2 regions of the Streptomyces sp. V3I8 genome follow, and region 1 is predicted to be linked to the other one. Evidence: predicted binding sites of a transcription regulator. Region 1 holds the regulator's gene; the other holds the start of a gene.
The links. The regulator HrcA, encoded in region 1, represses chaperone genes, less so after heat shock. The targets are predictions, from matches to a motif close to TTNGCACTCNGNNNNNCNGAGTGCNAA.
Positions count from the first base shown of each region.

Region 1 (8,940 bases):
GGTGCGCGGTGTGGCTCGAGGACGAGGCGCCGGGCCGCTCCGACGGGGGTGCCGTCGGCGGACCGCGGCTCGCCCGTGTCTGGCACGGCAGCGAGAACCGCATGGAGGAACTGCGCCGCTTCCTGGAGAAGGAACCGCCCGAGCCGCCCGAGTCGGCGCGTTCCGGGCCCGTCCCCGTGCCCTGGCCCGCCGAGGCGCTGGGCCCGGGGGCGCAGGTCGGCTCGGCCCTCGCGTACCGGCTGGTCGCGGGCGGCAGGCCGCTCGGCACCCTCGTCATCGGGCGGGCCGGGCAGGACCACTTCCCCGACGAGATCACCGGGCTCGTCGAGGACCTCAGCCGCCGGGTCGCGCTCGCCGTCGGAGCGGCCCGCCAGTACGCGCGCCAGGCCACCATCAGCCGCGTGCTCCAGCGCGGGCTGCTGCCCGGGGCGGTCGCCGAGATCCCCGGGGTGCGCAGCGCGCTCGTCTACGAACCGTGCGACAAGGGCGGACCGAGCGGCGACTTCTACGACCTCTTCCCCGCCGGGGACGGGCGCTGGTGCTTCGCCCTCGGCGACGTCCAGGGCAAGGGGCCCGAGGCGGCCGTCGTCATCGGCCTCGCCCGGCCCTGGCTGCGGCTGCTGGCCCGCGAGAGGTACGCGGTGCCCGAGGTCCTCGACCGCCTCAACCGCCTCCTCCTCGACGACGCCACCGAGACCGCCGACGCGGCGGCCCGCGCCCTGGTGGCCGCCGGCGGCGCGGGGCCCGCGGACGAGGGCCCGCAGACCCGCTTCCTCTCCCTCCTGTACGGCGAGCTCGTGCCCGTCGAGGGCGGGGTGCGCTGCACCATGGCCTCCGCCGGGCACCCGCTGCCGCTGCTCCTGGAGGCCGGCGGGAAGGTCTCCGAGGTGGCCACGCCGCAGTCCCTCCTCGGCGTCTTCGAGGACGCCACCTACGGCTGCGGGACCTTCGAACTGCGGACCGGCGACAGCATCCTGTGCGTCACGGACGGCGTGACGGAGCGGCGCAACGGACACCGGCAGTTCGACGACGACGACGGACTCGCGGCCGCGCTCGCCGGCTGCGACGGGCTGAGCGCCGAACTGATCGCGGAGCGCATCCGACGCCTGGTGCACGAGTTCGGCGGCAAACCGCCGGAGGACGACCTGGCGCTGCTGGTGCTGCAGGCGCAGTAGACGGGGCAGGCGGAGCCGACGGGGCCGGGCGGAACAGGTACCGCCGGGGGTACGGGACAATGGAGGACATGCCTTCCGCACTTCCCGACGGCGAGCCCGTCCCCGACGACGGGGCGCTGCCCGCGCACGCCCTGGCCGGCGCGGCCGACCGTCCGCTCGGGTTCTACCTCCACGTCCCGTACTGCGCGACCCGCTGCGGCTACTGCGACTTCAACACCTACACAGCGACGGAGCTGCGCGGCTCGGGCGGTGTACTGGCCTCCCGCGACAACTACGCCGAGACCCTGGCCGACGAGGTCCGCCTCGCCCGCAAGGTCCTCGGCGACGACCCGCGGCCCGTCCGCACGGTCTTCGTCGGCGGCGGTACGCCCACCCTGCTCGCCGCCGACGACCTCGTACGGATGCTGGGGGCGGTCCGCGACGAGTTCGGGCTCGCGGACGACGCGGAGATCACCACCGAGGCGAACCCGGAGTCGGTGGACCCGGCCTACCTGGCCACGCTCCGGGCCGGCGGGTTCAACCGGATCTCCTTCGGCATGCAGAGCGCCCGCCCGCACGTGCTGCGGATCCTCGACCGCACCCACACCCCCGGCCGGCCCGAGGCCTGCGTCGCCGAGGCCCGCGCGGCCGGCTTCGACCATGTGAACCTCGACCTCATCTACGGCACCCCCGGGGAGAGCGACGACGACTGGCGGGCCTCGCTCGACGCGGCGGTCGGCGCCGGGCCCGACCACGTGTCGGCGTACGCGCTGATCGTCGAGGAGGGCACGCAGCTCGCGCGGCGCGTCCGGCGCGGGGAGGTGCCGATGACCGACGACGACGTCCACGCGGACCGGTACCTGATGGCCGAGGAACGTCTGTCGCAGGCCGGCTTCTCCTGGTACGAGGTCTCCAACTGGGCGACCTCCGAGGCCGGGCGGTGCCTCCACAACGAGCTGTACTGGCGGGGGGCCGACTGGTGGGGGGCCGGGCCCGGGGCGCACAGCCACGTGGGCGGGGTGCGGTGGTGGAACGTCAAGCACCCGGGGGCGTACGCGGGGGCGCTGGCGGCCGGGCGGTCGCCCGGGGCCGGGCGGGAACTGCTGTCCGAGGAGGACCGGCGGGTCGAGCGCATCCTCCTGGAACTGCGGCTTCTGGAGGGGTGTCCGTTGTCGCTGCTTCTGCCGGCGGGACTCGCGGCTTCGCGCCGGGCGCTGGCGGACGGGCTGCTTCAGGCCGGCCCGTACGAGGAGGGGCGTGCCGTCCTGACCCTGCGGGGGCGGCTGCTGGCGGACGCGGTGGTCCGCGACCTGGTGGACTGAGGGGCTTTTCCGCCCCCGCCGCCCCTTCCCGTCCCGAGCCCGGGGGCTCCGCCCCCGAACCCCCGCCGGGTACTTCGTCCGCGGCCCCGGCGGGGGCAGGTCGCGCAGTTCCCCGCGCCCCCGAAGGGGCGGCGGGGGCGAGGAAAGGCCCGGCCACTCACCCCGGCACCGTCACGAAGTCGATCAGTTCCTCGACCCGTCCGAGAAGCTCCGGCTCCAGATCCCGGTAGGAGTGGACCGAGCCGAGGATCCGCTGCCACGCCGCACCCGTGTTTTCAGGCCATCCCAGCGCACGGCACACCCCCGTCTTCCAGTCCTGCCCCCGCGGCACCCGCGGCCACCCGGGAATGCCCACGGACGCCGGCTTCACGGCCTCCCACACGTCGATGTACGGATGGCCCACGACCAGCGCGTACTCGCTCGTCACGGCCTGCGCGATCCGCGACTCCTTCGTGCCCGGGACCAGGTGGTCCACGAGCACCCCCAGCCGCGCGTCCGCCGCGGGGCCGAACTCGTCGACGATCGCGGGCAGGTCGTCGACGCCCTCCAGGTACTCCACGACGACACCCTCGACGCGGAGGTCGTCGCCCCACACCCGTTCGACCAGCTCGGCGTCGTGGCGGCCTTCGACGTAGATGCGCCCGGCGCGGGCCACCCGGGCCCGCGCCCCGGGCACGGCGACCGAACCCGACGCCGTGCGCGTGGGGCGTACCGGCGCGGCGGCGGCCGGGCGCACGAGGGTCACCACGCGGCCCTCCAGGAGGAAGCCGCGGGGCTCCAGCGGGAACACCCGGTGCTTGCCGAAGCGGTCCTCCAGCGTGACCGTGCCGGCCTCGCAGCGGATCACGGCACCGCAGAACCCGGTCCCGGGCTCCTCGACCACGAGTCCCGGCTCCGCCGCGACCTCGGGCACGGGCCGGGACTTCTTCCACGCGGGGGTCAGGTCCGCTGAGTACTGGCGCATTCTGATGACGATAGGAGAAGTGCGCGGCCGGGTGCGCCGACACCCCCCGCGACACGCCGGAGCGACGTCCACGGCACGCCGCGGCGCCGCCTCACGCGATGCCGCGCCGCCGGTTCACGGCACGTCGAAGCGGTGTGCCAGCGCGTCGCGTTGGGCCCGGACGAACGCCGCGTCCACCACCGCCCCGTGCCCCGGCACGTACACCGCGTCCTCGCCCCCGAGGGCCAGCAGGCGGTCCAGCGCCGCGGGCCAGTGGGCGGGCACGGCGTCGGGTCCCGCCTGGGGCTCACCGGACTCCTCGACCAGGTCGCCGCAGAAGACGATCGCCGGCGAACCACCGCCGGTCACCAGGACCGCCAGGTCGTGGCCGGTGTGCCCGGGGCCCACGTTCGCCAGCAGGGCCCGCAGACCGCCGCCCAGGTCGAGCGCGTGCTCGTCGGCGACGAGGTGCCGCGGCCGGACCAGCAGCCCGGCCGCGTCGGCCGCCCCGCGCGGATCGGCGCCGTTGCGCACGGCGTCCGCGCGCAGTTCCTCCCGCCCGTCGCCGAGGACGCGCTCGATGCCCGCCGCGCCGAACACCTCGGCGCCCGGGAACGCCGCCGCCCCGAAGACGTGGTCGAAGTGCGGGTGGGTGAGCGCGAGATGCGTGACGTGCCCGCCGCCCAGCAGGCGGCGCGCCCGCGCGCGCAGCCACGCGCCCTCCCGCACGCTCGACCCCGCGTCGACCAGCAGCGCCGCGTCCTCGCCCGCCACCAGTCCGGCGGTGCAGTCCCAGACCGGCAGCCGGCACCGCCCCACGTCCGGGGAGAGCCCCTCCCAGCCGGACCCGCCGCGCCCGCCCTCTTCCCATGTCACCCTCATGGGCCGACGCTAGCGGCAGAGCGCACCCGCATGTTCCCGACAGAGCGGGACAGCCTCGTACACGTCGCCGTCCCCGATGTGCCCGGCGTCACCACATCGCAGGCCCGCCCTTGCCCGTGCCGTACCCACCGGCCGTACACTTGGCGCGGGGATGCTGGCACTCGCGCTCGCTGAGTGCCAGACGAGGACACCGAAGACGACCGACAGACGACCGACGACCGCGCGGAAGACCACGGGAGGTGTGCGCGATGCTCAGTGAACGCAGACTCGAAGTGCTGCGCGCCATCGTCCAGGACTACGTGGGCACGGAGGAACCGGTCGGTTCCAAGGCGCTCACCGAGCGCCACCGGCTGGGCGTGTCCCCGGCGACCGTCCGCAACGACATGGCGGTCCTCGAGGACGAGGGATACATCGCGCAGCCGCACACCAGTGCCGGCCGCATCCCCACGGACAAGGGCTACCGGCTCTTCGTCGACAGACTCGCGGGCGTCAAGCCGATGACCGCGCCGGAGAAGCGGGCGATCCACCACTTCCTGGACGCCGCCGTCGATCTCGACGACGTCGTCGGGCGGACCGTGCGGCTCCTCGCGCAGCTCACCCGGCAGGTGGCCGTCGTCCAGTACCCCTCGCTCACCCGCTCGACCGTGCGTCACGTGGAGCTCCTGTCGCTGGCCCCGGCCCGCGTCATGCTCGTACTGATCACGGACACCGGGCGCGTCGAGCAGCGCATGGTGGACTGCCCGGCCCCCTTCGGGGAGGCCTCCGCGGCGGATCTGCGCGCGCGGCTCAACAGCCGGATCACGGGGCGCCGTTTCGCGGATGTCCCGCAACTGGTGCAGGATCTCCCCGACGCCTTCGAGGCGGAGGACCGGGGGACGGTCGCGACGGTGCTCTCCACCCTGCTGGAGACCCTCGTCGAGGAGACCGAGGAGCGGCTGATGATCGGCGGTACCGCCAACCTGACGCGCTTCGGACATGATTTTCCCCTCACCATCCGTCCGGTGCTCGAGGCGCTGGAGGAGCAGGTCGTGCTCCTCAAGCTCCTCGGTGAGGTCAATGATTCGGGCATGGCCGTACGGATCGGTCACGAGAACGCCCATGAGGGACTCAACTCCACTTCTGTGGTCTCGGTCGGCTACGGTTCGGGCGGCGAAGCAGTCGCCAAACTCGGCGTGGTCGGACCGACGCGCATGGATTACCCCGGAACGATGGGAGCGGTACGAGCGGTGGCACGGTACGTAGGACAGATCCTGGCGGAGTCGTAAGTGGCCACGGACTACTACGCCGTACTCGGCGTGCGCCGCGACGCGTCCCAGGACGAGATCAAGAAGGCATTCCGGCGGCTCGCCCGCGAGCTGCACCCGGATGTCAATCCCGATCCCAAGACGCAGGAGCGCTTCAAGGAGATCAACGCCGCGTACGAGGTCCTGTCGGACCCGCAGAAGAAGCAGGTCTACGACCTCGGCGGCGACCCGCTGTCCCAGGCGGGCGGCGCCGGCGCGGGCGGCTTCGGCGCGGGCGGCTTCGGGAACTTCTCGGACATCATGGACGCGTTCTTCGGCACGGCGTCGCAGCGGGGTCCGCGGTCGCGCACCCGGCGCGGCCAGGACGCGATGATCCGGCTGGAGATCGAACTCGACGAGGCGGCCTTCGGCACCACGAAGGACATACAGGTCGACACGGCCGTCGTCTGCACCACGTGCAGCGGTGAGGGCGCGGCGCCGGGCACCTCCGCGCAGACCTGCGACATGTGCCGCGGCCGCGGCGAGGTGTCCCAGGTCACGCGGTCCTTCCTGGGCCAGGTCATGACGTCCCGGCCGTGCCCGCAGTGCCAGGGCTTCGGGACGGTCGTCCCGACGCCGTGCCCCGAGTGCGCGGGCGACGGACGGGTGCGCTCGCGCCGGACCCTGACCGTGAAGATCCCGGCCGGTGTCGACAACGGCACCCGGATCCAGCTCGCGGGCGAGGGCGAGGTCGGCCCCGGCGGCGGCCCCGCCGGCGACCTGTACGTCGAGATCCACGAGCTGCCGCACAACATGTTCCAGCGGCGCGGCGACGATCTGCACTGCACGGTCACCATCCCGATGACCGCGGCGGCGCTGGGCACGAAGGTGCCGCTGGAGACGCTCGACGGGCTCGAAGAGGTCGACATCCGTCCGGGTACGCAGTCGGGGCAGTCGATCCCGCTGCACACGCGCGGCGTCACGCATCTGCGCGGCGGCGGGCGCGGCGACCTCATCGTGCACGTCGAGGTCATGACGCCGACGAAGCTCGATCCCGAGATGGAGCGCGTCCTGCGGGAGCTGGCCCAGCTGCGCGGCGAGGAGCGGCCCACGGGGCAGTTCCAGCCCGGTCAGCAGGGCTTGTTCTCCCGGCTGAAGGACGCCTTCAACGGCCGTTCCTGAGGGGCGGGCGCCGGGCTCGGCGCGGGACGGCTCCCGTGGCTTATGCCCGGCGGTCGGCCGGATTCGGACTTGTACGGAGGACGTGACAACATGCCGTCATGTCCTCCGCGCTGACCGATCTCCTCCCCCTCCCGATCGTGCAGGCCCCGATGGCCGGCGGCGTCTCGGTGCCGCAGCTCGCCGCGGCCGTGTCCGAGGCCGGGGGGCTCGGCTTCCTCGCCGCCGGGTACAAGACGGCCGACGGCATGTACCAGGACATCAAGCAGCTGCGCGCGGCCACGAGCCGGCCGTTCGGCGTGAACCTGTTCATGCCGCAGCCGGAGCAGGCCGACCGGGCCGCCGTCGAGGTGTACGCCCACCAGCTCGCCGGTGAGTCCTCCTGGTACCAGACCGAACTGGGCGATCCCGACAGCGGACGCGACGACGGCTACGACGCCAAGCTCGCCGTCCTCCTCGACAACCCGGTGCCGGTCGTCTCCTTCCACTTCGGCTGCCCCACGCGCGACGTCCTGGACTCGCTGAGCCGGGCCGGCACGCTGACCCTGGTCACGGCGACCACCGCCGAGGAGGCGCAGGCCGTGCAGTGGGCGGGCGCCGACGCCGTGATCGTGCAGGGCGTCGAGGCCGGCGGGCACCAGGGCACCCACCGCGACAACCCCGAGGCCGACGGCTCCGGCATCGGGCTGCTGTCGCTCGTCGCGCTGGTCCGCGAGACCGTGCAGATCCCGATCGTCGCGGCCGGCGGCATCATGCGCGGCAGCCAGATCGCCGCCGTGCTCGCCGCCGGCGCGAGCGCCGCCCAGCTGGGCACGGCCTTCCTCGCCACCCCGGAGTCCGGCGCCAGCCCCCTCCACAAGCAGGCGCTGACCAACCCCCTCTTCGTACGGACCCAGTTGACGCGGGCGTTCTCCGGCCGGCCCGCCCGGGGGCTGATGAACCGCTTCATGCGTGAGCACGGGCCGTACGCGCCCGCCGCCTACCCGGAGGTGCACCACCTCACCTCCGGGCTGCGCAAGGCGGCCGCCAAGGCCGGGGACGCGCAGGGGATGGCGCTGTGGGCGGGACAGGGCCACCGGCTCGCCCGTGAGCTGCCGGCCGGGCAGCTGGTGGAGGTGCTGGCGGCCGAACTCGCGTCCGCCAGGACAGCGTTGTCGGACGAGCCGGGCACGGGCGGAGGCGTCGGGCGATGACCGCGCCGGTGTTCGTGGTGGACGAGGTGCCCGGCGGGCCGCAGTTCGTGCTGGACGGGCCCGAGGGGCGGCACGCCGTGTCCGTGAAGCGGCTGCGGACCGGCGAGGACGTGGTCCTCACCGACGGGCGCGGCCGCTGGGCCGAGGGCGTCGTCATGACGGCCGAGGGCAAGGACCGGCTCGTCGTCGCGGACCTCCACACCGTGCACGAGGAGCCCGTGCCGGCGCCCCGCATCACCGTCGTGCAGGCGCTGCCCAAGGGCGACCGGGGTGAACTCGCCGTCGAGACCATGTCGGAGACCGGCGTCGACGCGATCGTCCCCTGGTCGGCGTCCCGTTGCGTCACGCAGTGGCGGGGCGAGCGGGGGGTGAAGGCCCTCGGGAAGTGGCGGGCGACCGCCCGCGAGGCGGGCAAGCAGTCGCGGCGGGTGCGGTTCGCGGAGGTCGCGGACGCGATGACGAGCAAGCAGGTTGCCGCGTTTCTCGCCAAAGCGGAGTTCGCCGCGGTGCTGCACGAGGACCGGGCCCACCCGGGGGAGCCGCTCGCGACGGTCGAACTGCCCTCCAGCGGGGAGATCGTGCTCGTCGTCGGCCCCGAAGGGGGCGTCTCCCCCGAGGAGTTGGAGCTGTTCACGTCGGCCGGTGCCGTGGTCTGCCGGCTGGGGCGCAGTGTGCTGCGCACGTCCACCGCCGGAACCGCGGCGGTGGCGCTGCTGCTGGGCCGCACGGGCCGCTGGTCCTGACCCCTCCTCGCCCCGTCCCGGGCGGGAGCGGTCATCCGTTCGAGTGGAGCGTGGCCGCATGAGGCCTACCGGGCGGCGGCCGGTAGTGGCACGCTGACGTGCATGGGGGCAATGAGGCGTATACGGCATCGCGGTCCGGCCATGGCCCTGGCCGCCGTCGCGGCAGCGTTCACCCTGGTCGCGTGCGAACCGGGCAACGGCATGAGCACCGCCGCCGTGGCGATCACCACCGACCAGAAGGGCACCAGCGAGCTGGAGAAGCGGGGCGTCGACGTGCAGTGGCTCACCTGCACCGCCACGT
Region 1 covers NZ_JAUSZL010000002.1:5,810,673-5,819,612, forward strand. The annotation lists gene QFZ75_RS25780 (ATP-binding SpoIIE family protein phosphatase) at 1-1,175, shown strand, start outside; gene hemW (radical SAM family heme chaperone HemW) at 1,244-2,476, shown strand; gene QFZ75_RS25790 (DUF3097 domain-containing protein) at 2,634-3,440, opposite strand; gene QFZ75_RS25795 (MBL fold metallo-hydrolase) at 3,555-4,301, opposite strand; gene hrcA (heat-inducible transcriptional repressor HrcA) at 4,550-5,566, shown strand; gene dnaJ (molecular chaperone DnaJ) at 5,567-6,706, shown strand; gene QFZ75_RS25810 (nitronate monooxygenase) at 6,805-7,896, shown strand; gene QFZ75_RS25815 (16S rRNA (uracil(1498)-N(3))-methyltransferase) at 7,893-8,639, shown strand; gene QFZ75_RS25820 (hypothetical protein) at 8,781-8,940, shown strand, end outside.

Region 2 (8,940 bases), 2.3 Mb from region 1:
CCCACCGCGATCCGCAGCAGCAGGAGCTCCCGCTGGTTCTCGGGGAGGTTGGCCATGAGCTTCTTCGCCCACTCGGCGTCGCTACTGAGGAGGGCGCGCTCCTCGGGGCCGAGCGAGTCGTCCGGCCGCTCGGGCATCTCGTCCGACGGTACGGCCGTCGAGCCGGGGTGCCGCATCGCGGCCCGCTGCAGGTCCGCCACCTTGTGCGCGGCGATGGCGAAGACGAAGGCCTCGAAAGGGCGCCCGGTGTCCTTGTAGCGCGGCAGTGCCAGCAGCACCGCGACACAGACCTCCTGCGCCAGGTCCTCCACGAAGTGCCGCGCGTCACCCGGCAACCGGGACAGACGCGTACGGCAGTAGCGGATGGCGAGCGGATGGACATGCGCGAGGAGATCGTGCGTGGCCTGCTGATCGCCGTCGACCGCGCGATGGACGAGCCCACCGATCACCCCGTGGGCATCAGCCGCCTCATCGTCACGCATCGGTCCATGGTGCCCTGGTGTCGTCCTGTCCGCGGCACCGCGTCCGTAGTTGTGCACCGAAGCGTTATGAGCAGGTGCGCCGGAACTCATCTCCTGCGCCCTCCCCTCCCGCTCGACCGACTCGTTCCCGAGGAACTCCACACCTCAAGGATGCGGCATCCGCCGGGAAACGGGGATCGAGCACCCGAACAGCATCGTCCGATCCCCTGTCGGGCCCGGCCCCGCCCGCCTTCCGGCAGGCGGGGAAACCCGTACCCCCGCGGCGGTTCACCTAGCGGACCAGGCCCCACCGGAAGCCGAGCGCCACCGCGTGCGCGCGGTCCGAGGCGCCGAGCTTCTTGAAGAGCCGGCGGGCATGCGTCTTGACGGTGTCCTCGGAGAGGAACAGTTCACGGCCGATCTCCGCGTTCGAGCGGCCGTGGCTCATGCCCTCCAGGACCTGGATCTCGCGCGCCGTGAGCGTCGGCGCCGCGCCCATCTCGGCCGACCGGAGCCTGCGCGGCGCGAGCCGCCAGGTCGGGTCGGCGAGTGCCTGGGTGACGGTCGCACGCAGCTCCGCGCGGGAGGCGTCCTTGTGGAGATAGCCGCGGGCCCCGGCGGCGACCGCGAGGGCGACACCGTCCAGGTCCTCGGCGACGGTGAGCATGATGATGCGCGCACCGGGGTCGGCGGACAGCAGCCGCCGGACCGTCTCCACGCCGCCCAGTCCGGGCATGCGTACGTCCATCAGAATCAGGTCCGAACGGTCGGCACCCCAGCGGCGGAGGACTTCCTCGCCGTTGGCCGCCGTGGTCACGCGCTCTACACCGGGCACGGTCGCCACCGCGCGGCGGAGCGCCTCTCGGGCAAGCGGGGAGTCGTCGCAGACGAGGACGGATGTCATGGCCGTCCTCCGCAGCTGATGCGCGTCACCTTGGGCCTCCAGGCTGGTACGAAATCGTCACCTGTGCGGTCGACCGCCTCGGACGCCTGCCCGAGCGCTTGTTCCTTCAACCGCCTCGCACACTCAACGACGGTCACTCGAAAGAGTTACGGGGCTGTGAACCACCTTCGGCACTCTACGTGAGGGCGCGGACACGGTGGAGACACGTGCGGCAGACCCGCAAGGTTTCATCACAACCAATGCCCCATTCAGACGCTTTTCGTTCCATTTATTGGTGTCTGAGGCTAGATTCGCAATGAGTCATATTTTCATCTCCTTAGATCGTAGATGTACGGTGATGGCCACGTAACCGAGCAAAACGGCTACAAGGGGACAAAGCAATGGCAGATTTCTCCCGCCTCCCCGGTCCCAACGCGGACCTGTGGGACTGGCAGCTCCTCGCGGCCTGCCGAGGGGTCGACAGCTCGCTCTTCTTCCACCCCGAGGGAGAGCGCGGCGCGGCACGGAGCGCTCGTGAGAACTCGGCCAAAGAGGTCTGCATGAGGTGCCCGGTACGAGCGGAGTGCGCGGCACACGCCCTGGCGGTGCGCGAGCCGTACGGCGTGTGGGGCGGCCTGACCGAGGACGAACGCGAGGAACTGATGGGCCGGGCGCGCAACCGGCTGGTCACGGCGTCGGGCGGAGGCGAATCGGCACACCACTGAAGGAACGTTTCTCCGCAGCGGCGCGGCGACGTGGCGACATGCACGCGCGTGCCCCTACCGCGACCTCCGGTCCCCCGCCCCGGCCGCTCCCGCCAGCTGGTCCAACGTGGCCGCCACGGCGGGCACCTGGGCCAGATCCGGCAGCGTGAGCGCGACGATCTCCCGCCGCAGGGCAGGCTCCACCGTCACTGTGCGTGCACCCTTGGGGCGCACGGACTCGATAGCCAGTTCGGGCAGGACCGCGACGCCCAGACCGGCGCCGACCAGACCGACCACCGCCGGATAGTCGTCGGTCGCGAAGTCGATGCGGGGGGTGAAGCCCGCGCTCTCGCACACCTCGATCAGCTGGCCCCGGCAGCGGGGGCAGCCGGCGATCCACGGCTCGCCGGCGAGGTCTTCGATGGCGACGGATCCCGCCCGGGCCAGCCGGTGCCCCTCGGGGACCAGACCGACGAGCCGGTCCGTGAGCAGGGGGCGGACCACCAGGTCGTCCCACTCCTCGGCGCCCGCCGCCCCCTCGTACCGGAAGGCGAGCGTCACGTCGCAGTCGCCCTCGCGCAGCATCTCCACGGAGCGCGGCGGTTCGCCCTCCTCCAGGGAGACCCGGGTGCCCGGGTGCGCGGCGCGCAGGGCGGCGAGCGCGGTCGGTACGAGGGTGGAACTGCCGCTGGGGAACGAGACCAGGCGCACCCGGCCGGCCCGCAGACCCGCGATCGCGGCGACCTCCTCCTCCGCGGCGGTGAGTCCGGCGATGATGCCCGCAGCATGCCGGACGAGGGCCTCGCCGGCCTGGGTCAGCCGCATCTCGCGACCCGTGCGGATCAGGAGCGGGGTGCCGACGGAGGCCTCCAGCGCTTTCATCTGCTGGCTGACGGCGGGCTGGGTGCAGCCCAGTTCACGCCCCGCCGCCGAGAAGGAACCGGTCGCGGCGACGGCACGCAGGACGCGCAGATGGCGGGCCTCGATCACCCTTCGAGCATAAGCGCATCTTGGACAAGGCGAGGAATATCGCGTCGACGCTTTGGCTCGTCATCGCCTAGCGTGCCGTCATGAAGCTTCTTTCAGTGAATCTGGGCCGGCCCAGGGCCGTCGATTACACGACCCAGGCCGAGGGCCTGACCGGGATAGACAAGCGGCCGGTGGACGGGCCGGTGCGGGTGTCCGCGCCGGGGCCCAAGGGGGTCGGCGGGAGCGGTCTCGCCGGGGACGCCGTGTGCGAGCGGCGCCACCACGGCGGGGACGACCAGGCCGTGTACGCCTTCGCGCGCGAGGACCTGGACGACTGGGAACGCGAGCTGGGGCGGACCCTGACCGGCGGGACGTTCGGCGAGAACCTCACGACGGAGGGGATCGACGTGTCCGGGGCGAGGATCGGGGAGCGCTGGCGCGTCGGCTCCGAGGTCGTGCTGGAGGTGACGTCCGGGCGGATCCCCTGCCTCACCTTCCAGGGGCACCTCGGGGAGAAGGGCTGGGTCCGGCGGTTCACGCACAAGGGCGCGTCCGGCGCGTATCTGCGGGTGATCGTGCCGGGGGAGATCCGGGCGGGCGATCCGGTCGAGATCGTGCACCGGCCGGACCACGAGGTGACCGCGGCCCTCCAGTTCCGCGCGGTCACCCTCGAACGGACCTTGCTGCCACAGCTGTTGGCCGCGGGCGACGCCCTGCACCCGGAGGCGCGGGCGATCGCGGAGAAGTACGTCGAGAAGCACGGCGACGGGAACACGTGAGCGGGGCGCCGGGGGCGGCCGTCCCGCGGAACCGTTCACGGCCGGGGAGCGGGCCGCCTGTCACTAACCTTGGGCCATGACAACGGCTCTGATCACAGGATCGACGGCGGGTATCGGTGCCGCCTTCGCGCGGCGGCTGGCCGCCGACGGGCACAACCTCGTGCTGGTGGCGCGGGACACGAAGCGGCTCGGCGAGCAGGCCACGGAGCTGCACGACCGGCACGGCATCGAGGCGGAGGTGCTGACGGCGGACCTGGCGACGGACGGCGGCATCGAGGCGGTGGCCGCCCGCGTCTCGGACCCCAGGAACGCGGTCGACCTGCTCGTCAACAACGCGGGCTTCGGCAACAAGGGCCTCTACCTGGACGTCCCGATGGCGGACGAGCTGAAGATGCTCAAGGTGCACTGCGAGGCGGTGCTGCGGCTGACGTCGGCGGCGGCGGAGTCCATGCGGGCGCGCGGGCGCGGCGGCGTGGTCAACGTGGCGTCCACGGCGGCGTTCCTGCCGCGCGGCACGTACGGGGCGTCGAAGGCGTGGGTCGTGCAGTTCACGCAGGGCGTGGCGAAGGACCTGGCGGGCAGCGGTGTCCGGCTGATGGCCCTGTGTCCCGGCTTCGTGCGGACCGAGTTCCACGAGCGGGCCGGGATGGGCACGGACAACATCCCCGGCTGGATGTGGCTGGACGCCGACAAGGTGGTCGCGGCGGGCCTCGCCGACCTGGCGCGGGGCAGGTCGCTGTCCATTCCGGATCCCCGCTACAAGGCCCTGATGGGCGTGGCGAAGGTGGCCCCGCGAAGTCTGCTCGGCGGCATCAGCTCGAAGGCGGGCCGCAGGTACGGGCCGAAGTGAGCGCGGTGGCTCGGACGGCGCGAAGGCCCGGCCCCCGCCGGAGCGGGGTACCGGGCCTTCGCGGGGTGCCTCCCCGGACGTACCGTCCGGGCAGGCGCCCCCATGTGCCTGTCGGCGCCTAGTGGGAGTGGCCGTGGCCACCGTGGCCGGCGTCGCCCTCTTCCTCGGCCGGCTTCTCGACGACCAGGGTCTCGGTCGTCAGGAGCAGGGAGGCGATGGAGGCGGCGTTCTCCAGGGCGGAACGGGTGACCTTGACCGGGTCGATGACGCCGGCCTTGACCAGGTCGCCGTACTCGCCGGTCGCGGCGTTGAAGCCCTGGCCCTTGTCGAGCTCGGCGACCTTGGAGGTGATGACGTAACCCTCCAGGCCGGCGTTCTCGGCGATCCAGCGCAGCGGCTCGACGGCGGCCTTGCGGACGACGGCGACACCGGTCGCCTCGTCGCCGGTCTTGCCGAGGTTGCCCTCGAGGATCTTCACGGCGTGGACGAGCGCGGAGCCACCACCGGAGACGATGCCCTCCTCGACCGCGGCGCGGGTCGCGGAGATGGCGTCCTCGAGACGGTGCTTCTTCTCCTTCAGCTCCACCTCGGTGGCGGCGCCGACCTTGATCACGCACACGCCGCCGGCCAGCTTCGCGAGGCGCTCCTGGAGCTTCTCGCGGTCCCAGTCGGAGTCCGTGGACTCGATCTCGGCCTTGATCTGGTTGACACGGCCGGCCACGTCGGCGCTGTTGCCGCCGCCGTCGACGATCGTCGTGTCGTCCTTGGAGACCGTCACGCGGCGGGCGGTGCCCAGCACGTCCAGGCCGACCTGGTCGAGCTTGAGGCCGACCTCCTCGGCGATGACCGTGGCGCCGGTGAGCGTGGCGATGTCACCGAGCATGGCCTTGCGGCGGTCGCCGAAGCCCGGGGCCTTGACGGCCACCGCGTTGAAGGTGCCGCGGATCTTGTTCACGACCAGGGTCGACAGGGCCTCGCCCTCGACGTCCTCGGCGATGATCAGCAGCGGCTTCGAGGCGTTGGTCTGGATGACCTTCTCGAGCAGGGGGAGCAGGTCCTGGATCGAGGAGATCTTGCCCTGGTGGATCAGGATGTACGGGTCGTCGAGGACGGCCTCCATACGCTCCTGGTCGGACACCATGTAGGGCGACAGGTAACCCTTGTCGAAGGCCATGCCCTCGGTGAAGTCCAGCTCCAGGCCGAAGGTGTTGGACTCCTCGACGGTGATGACACCGTCCTTGCCGACCTTGTCCATCGCCTCGGCGATGAGCTCGCCGACCTGGCTGTCCTGGGCGGACAGACCGGCGACGGCCGCGATGTCGGACTTCTCGTCGATCGGGCGGGCGGTCGCGAGGAGCTCCTCGGAGACCGCGGCGACGGCCGCGTCGATGCCCTTCTTCAGGAGGGCGGGGGATGCGCCGGCGGCGACGTTCTTCAGGCCCTCGCGCACGAGCGCCTGGGCGAGCACGGTGGCGGTGGTCGTACCGTCACCCGCGATGTCGTTGGTCTTGGTCGCCACCTCCTTCACCAGCTGGGCACCGAGGTTCTCGTACGGGTCGTCGAGCTCGACCTCGCGGGCGATGGTGACACCGTCGTTGGTGATGGTGGGGGCGCCGAACTTCTTGTCGATGACGACGTTGCGGCCCTTGGGGCCGATCGTCACCTTCACCGTGTCGGCAAGCTTGTTGACGCCGCGCTCGAGGGCACGACGGGCGTCCTCGTCGAACTTCAGGATCTTCGCCATGGAGCTGATTCAGTCCTCTCGAAAAAACGAACAGCGCCCCAGGCGCCCGGCTTTTCAGTACTCGTGCTTCTCAGTACTCGCGGGGGCCAGGGGCGCAGTTCAAAGCAAACCTGGGTGAATTACTTCTCGATGATCGCGAGCACGTCGCGAGCCGAGAGGACGAGGTACTCCTCGCCGTTGTACTTCACCTCGGTGCCGCCGTACTTGCTGTAGAGCACGATGTCGCCGGACTTCACGTCGAGCGGAAGACGCTCGCCGTTCTCGAAGCGGCCCGGACCCACGGCAAGGACGACGCCCTCCTGGGGCTTCTCCTTCGCGGTGTCCGGAATGACCAGGCCAGAGGCGGTGGTCTGCTCGGCGTCGAGCGGCTGGACCACAATGCGGTCCTCGAGCGGCTTGATGGCAACCTTGGAGCTGGTGGTCGTCACGATCCGACCTCCCCCTTCGGAGATTACGGGGTCAACTGTCTGAGGTGGCGACCAGGTGGATCCGTCGTCGCGGGTGCCGGACCTGCCTGTCGCTATTGGCACTCTCCTGCGGTGAGTGCCAGAGCTGAGACTATGACTGCGATTAGCACTCGGTCAAGCGGAGTGCCAGTTGCCTCCGGCGGATGGCGGCAGTCCGGGCGCCCGCCCGGGCCGGGTGAACGCCCCTGGGCCGCGCCCCGGACCCCCGCCAATTCCGTCCACGGGCCCGGCGGGGGCTGCCCGCGCAGTTCCCCGCGCCCCTGGGTGCCCAAGCTCCTGGGGCCCAGGGGCGCGGGGAACTGCGCGGCGGGGGCGGGGGCAACCCGCTAGAGGTAGTCCTCCAGGCGGGCCACCGTGAGGCCCGCCTCCTGGACGCGTCGCAGGATCGCGACCGTCGCGGCCGTCAGGCCCGCGCCGTCGCCGTCCTGCGGGCAGTGCAGGATGTCGCCCGGCCGGAGCGGGTCCCCCTCGCCCGACAGGACGACCGCGGCGATCCCGCAGTCCGCCGCCGCCCGCAGCGTGTCGTCGTCGTAGTCGCCGTAGGGCGGCCGCAGGAGCCGCGGCCGGATCCCGAAGCGCTGCTTCAGCTTCTCCTGCTGGCCGCAGATCTCGGCCCGCTGGCCCGCGTACGGCAGACCCGGCAGGTACGGATGGTCGAGCGTGTGGTTCTGCACGCTCGCGCCGACCGCGCGCAGCCGGCCGAGGTACGCGTACCCCGGCCCCACCACACGGTCCGTGAGGAACACGGTGACCGGCAGCCGCAGTTCGCGCACCATGCCGACGAACCGCGGATCCCTCTCGGCGCCGTCGTCGAAGGTCAGGAAGACGACCTTGTCGCGGGTCGGCACACGGTCCACGACGGGCGGCAGACCGGGCCCCGCGGCGCGCACGGCGGGCCGCCGGACGCCGGGGCGCGGCGCCGGGGCGAGCGGCGCGCCCAGGCCCCAGCGGCGGTACGCGTCCACCGGCGGCCCGTGCGTGCGTACCTTCTGCGCGGCCTTCTTGCCCAGCCGCTCGATGGGGTCGACGGACTGGGCGCAGCCGGAGAGACAGCCGGCGAGGCAGAGCGCGGCGGTGAGCAGTGCCGCCGTGCCCCTGCTCCGCCGCCTCACAGGTAGTCCTCCAGGCGCGCCACCGCGTACCCCTTGTCGGTGACCAGGTCCAGGAAGCGGCGGACCATGTCGGGCATCGTGCCGTTCCAGTCCTTCCGGCCGCGGAAATGGCTGAGAACGATGTCCCCGGGGTGCAGGTCGCGGTCCCACTCGCGGTACTCCCAGTGGTCGACGAAGACCTCCTCGTTCCACAGGGGGGCAGCCTTGATGCCGCAGGCCCCGGCCGCGCGCAGGGTGTCCTCGTTGTAGTTGCCGAAGGGCGGCCGGAAGAGGGTCGGCCGCTTGCCGTACCGCTTCTCGATCACGTCCTGCATGCCGCAGATCTCGCGCTTCTGCCCGGCGTACGACAGGTCCGGCAGGTAGCGGTGGCGGAGGGTGTGGTTGTTCAGGACCACACCCGCGGCCTGCATCTTCCCGAAGTAGCCGTAGTCGTCCTTGACGAGGCGGTCGCTGAGGAAGGCGGTGTACGGGACCTTCAGTTCGCTCATCATGCGCAGGAACGCCGGGTCCTTCTCGGCGCCGTCGTCGATGGTGAGGAAGACGATCCTGTCCCGGGTGGGGACGGTCGTGAAGACGGGCGGCAGGCCTTCGTGGTCCTCCACCTCGAAGCCCTCACGGGTGTCGATGTGCGGCTTCCTCGCGGGGGCGGGGGGTGCGGGCAGGGGGACCTTAGCCAGGCCCCACCTCTTCGCCGCGGCGGCGCGGGCGCGCTGCTCCCGGCCGAGCCGGTCGGCCGCCTGCTGGCCCGCGGCCGGCCCGGCGTCGGCGGGGGCGGGCCGGCCCGAGCAGCCGGTGGCCAGTGCGGTGACCGTCAGCAGGACCAGGACGGTGCGTGCCGGGCGGGACGGGAGGGTGGCCGCCCGCGGGCCGGTGAGGGCCGGCCGCGCGGTTCCCCACGTGCCTGAAGGGGCGCCCACAGGGACCCCACTTCCACCCTTACCGTCCTCTTGTCGCACAAGTCGCATGGGGCC
Region 2 covers NZ_JAUSZL010000002.1:3,532,920-3,541,859, forward strand. The annotation lists gene QFZ75_RS15385 (sigma-70 family RNA polymerase sigma factor) at 1-482, opposite strand, end outside; gene QFZ75_RS15390 (response regulator transcription factor) at 754-1,365, opposite strand; gene QFZ75_RS15395 (WhiB family transcriptional regulator) at 1,746-2,069, shown strand; gene QFZ75_RS15400 (LysR family transcriptional regulator) at 2,124-3,038, opposite strand; gene QFZ75_RS15405 (MOSC domain-containing protein) at 3,119-3,796, shown strand; gene QFZ75_RS15410 (SDR family oxidoreductase) at 3,873-4,646, shown strand; gene groL (chaperonin GroEL) at 4,765-6,390, opposite strand; gene groES (co-chaperone GroES) at 6,510-6,818, opposite strand; gene QFZ75_RS15425 (polysaccharide deacetylase family protein) at 7,184-7,969, opposite strand; gene QFZ75_RS15430 (polysaccharide deacetylase family protein) at 7,966-8,934, opposite strand.
Region 2: the regulator HrcA is predicted to act here: its motif matches at 6,961-6,987, upstream of groES (co-chaperone GroES).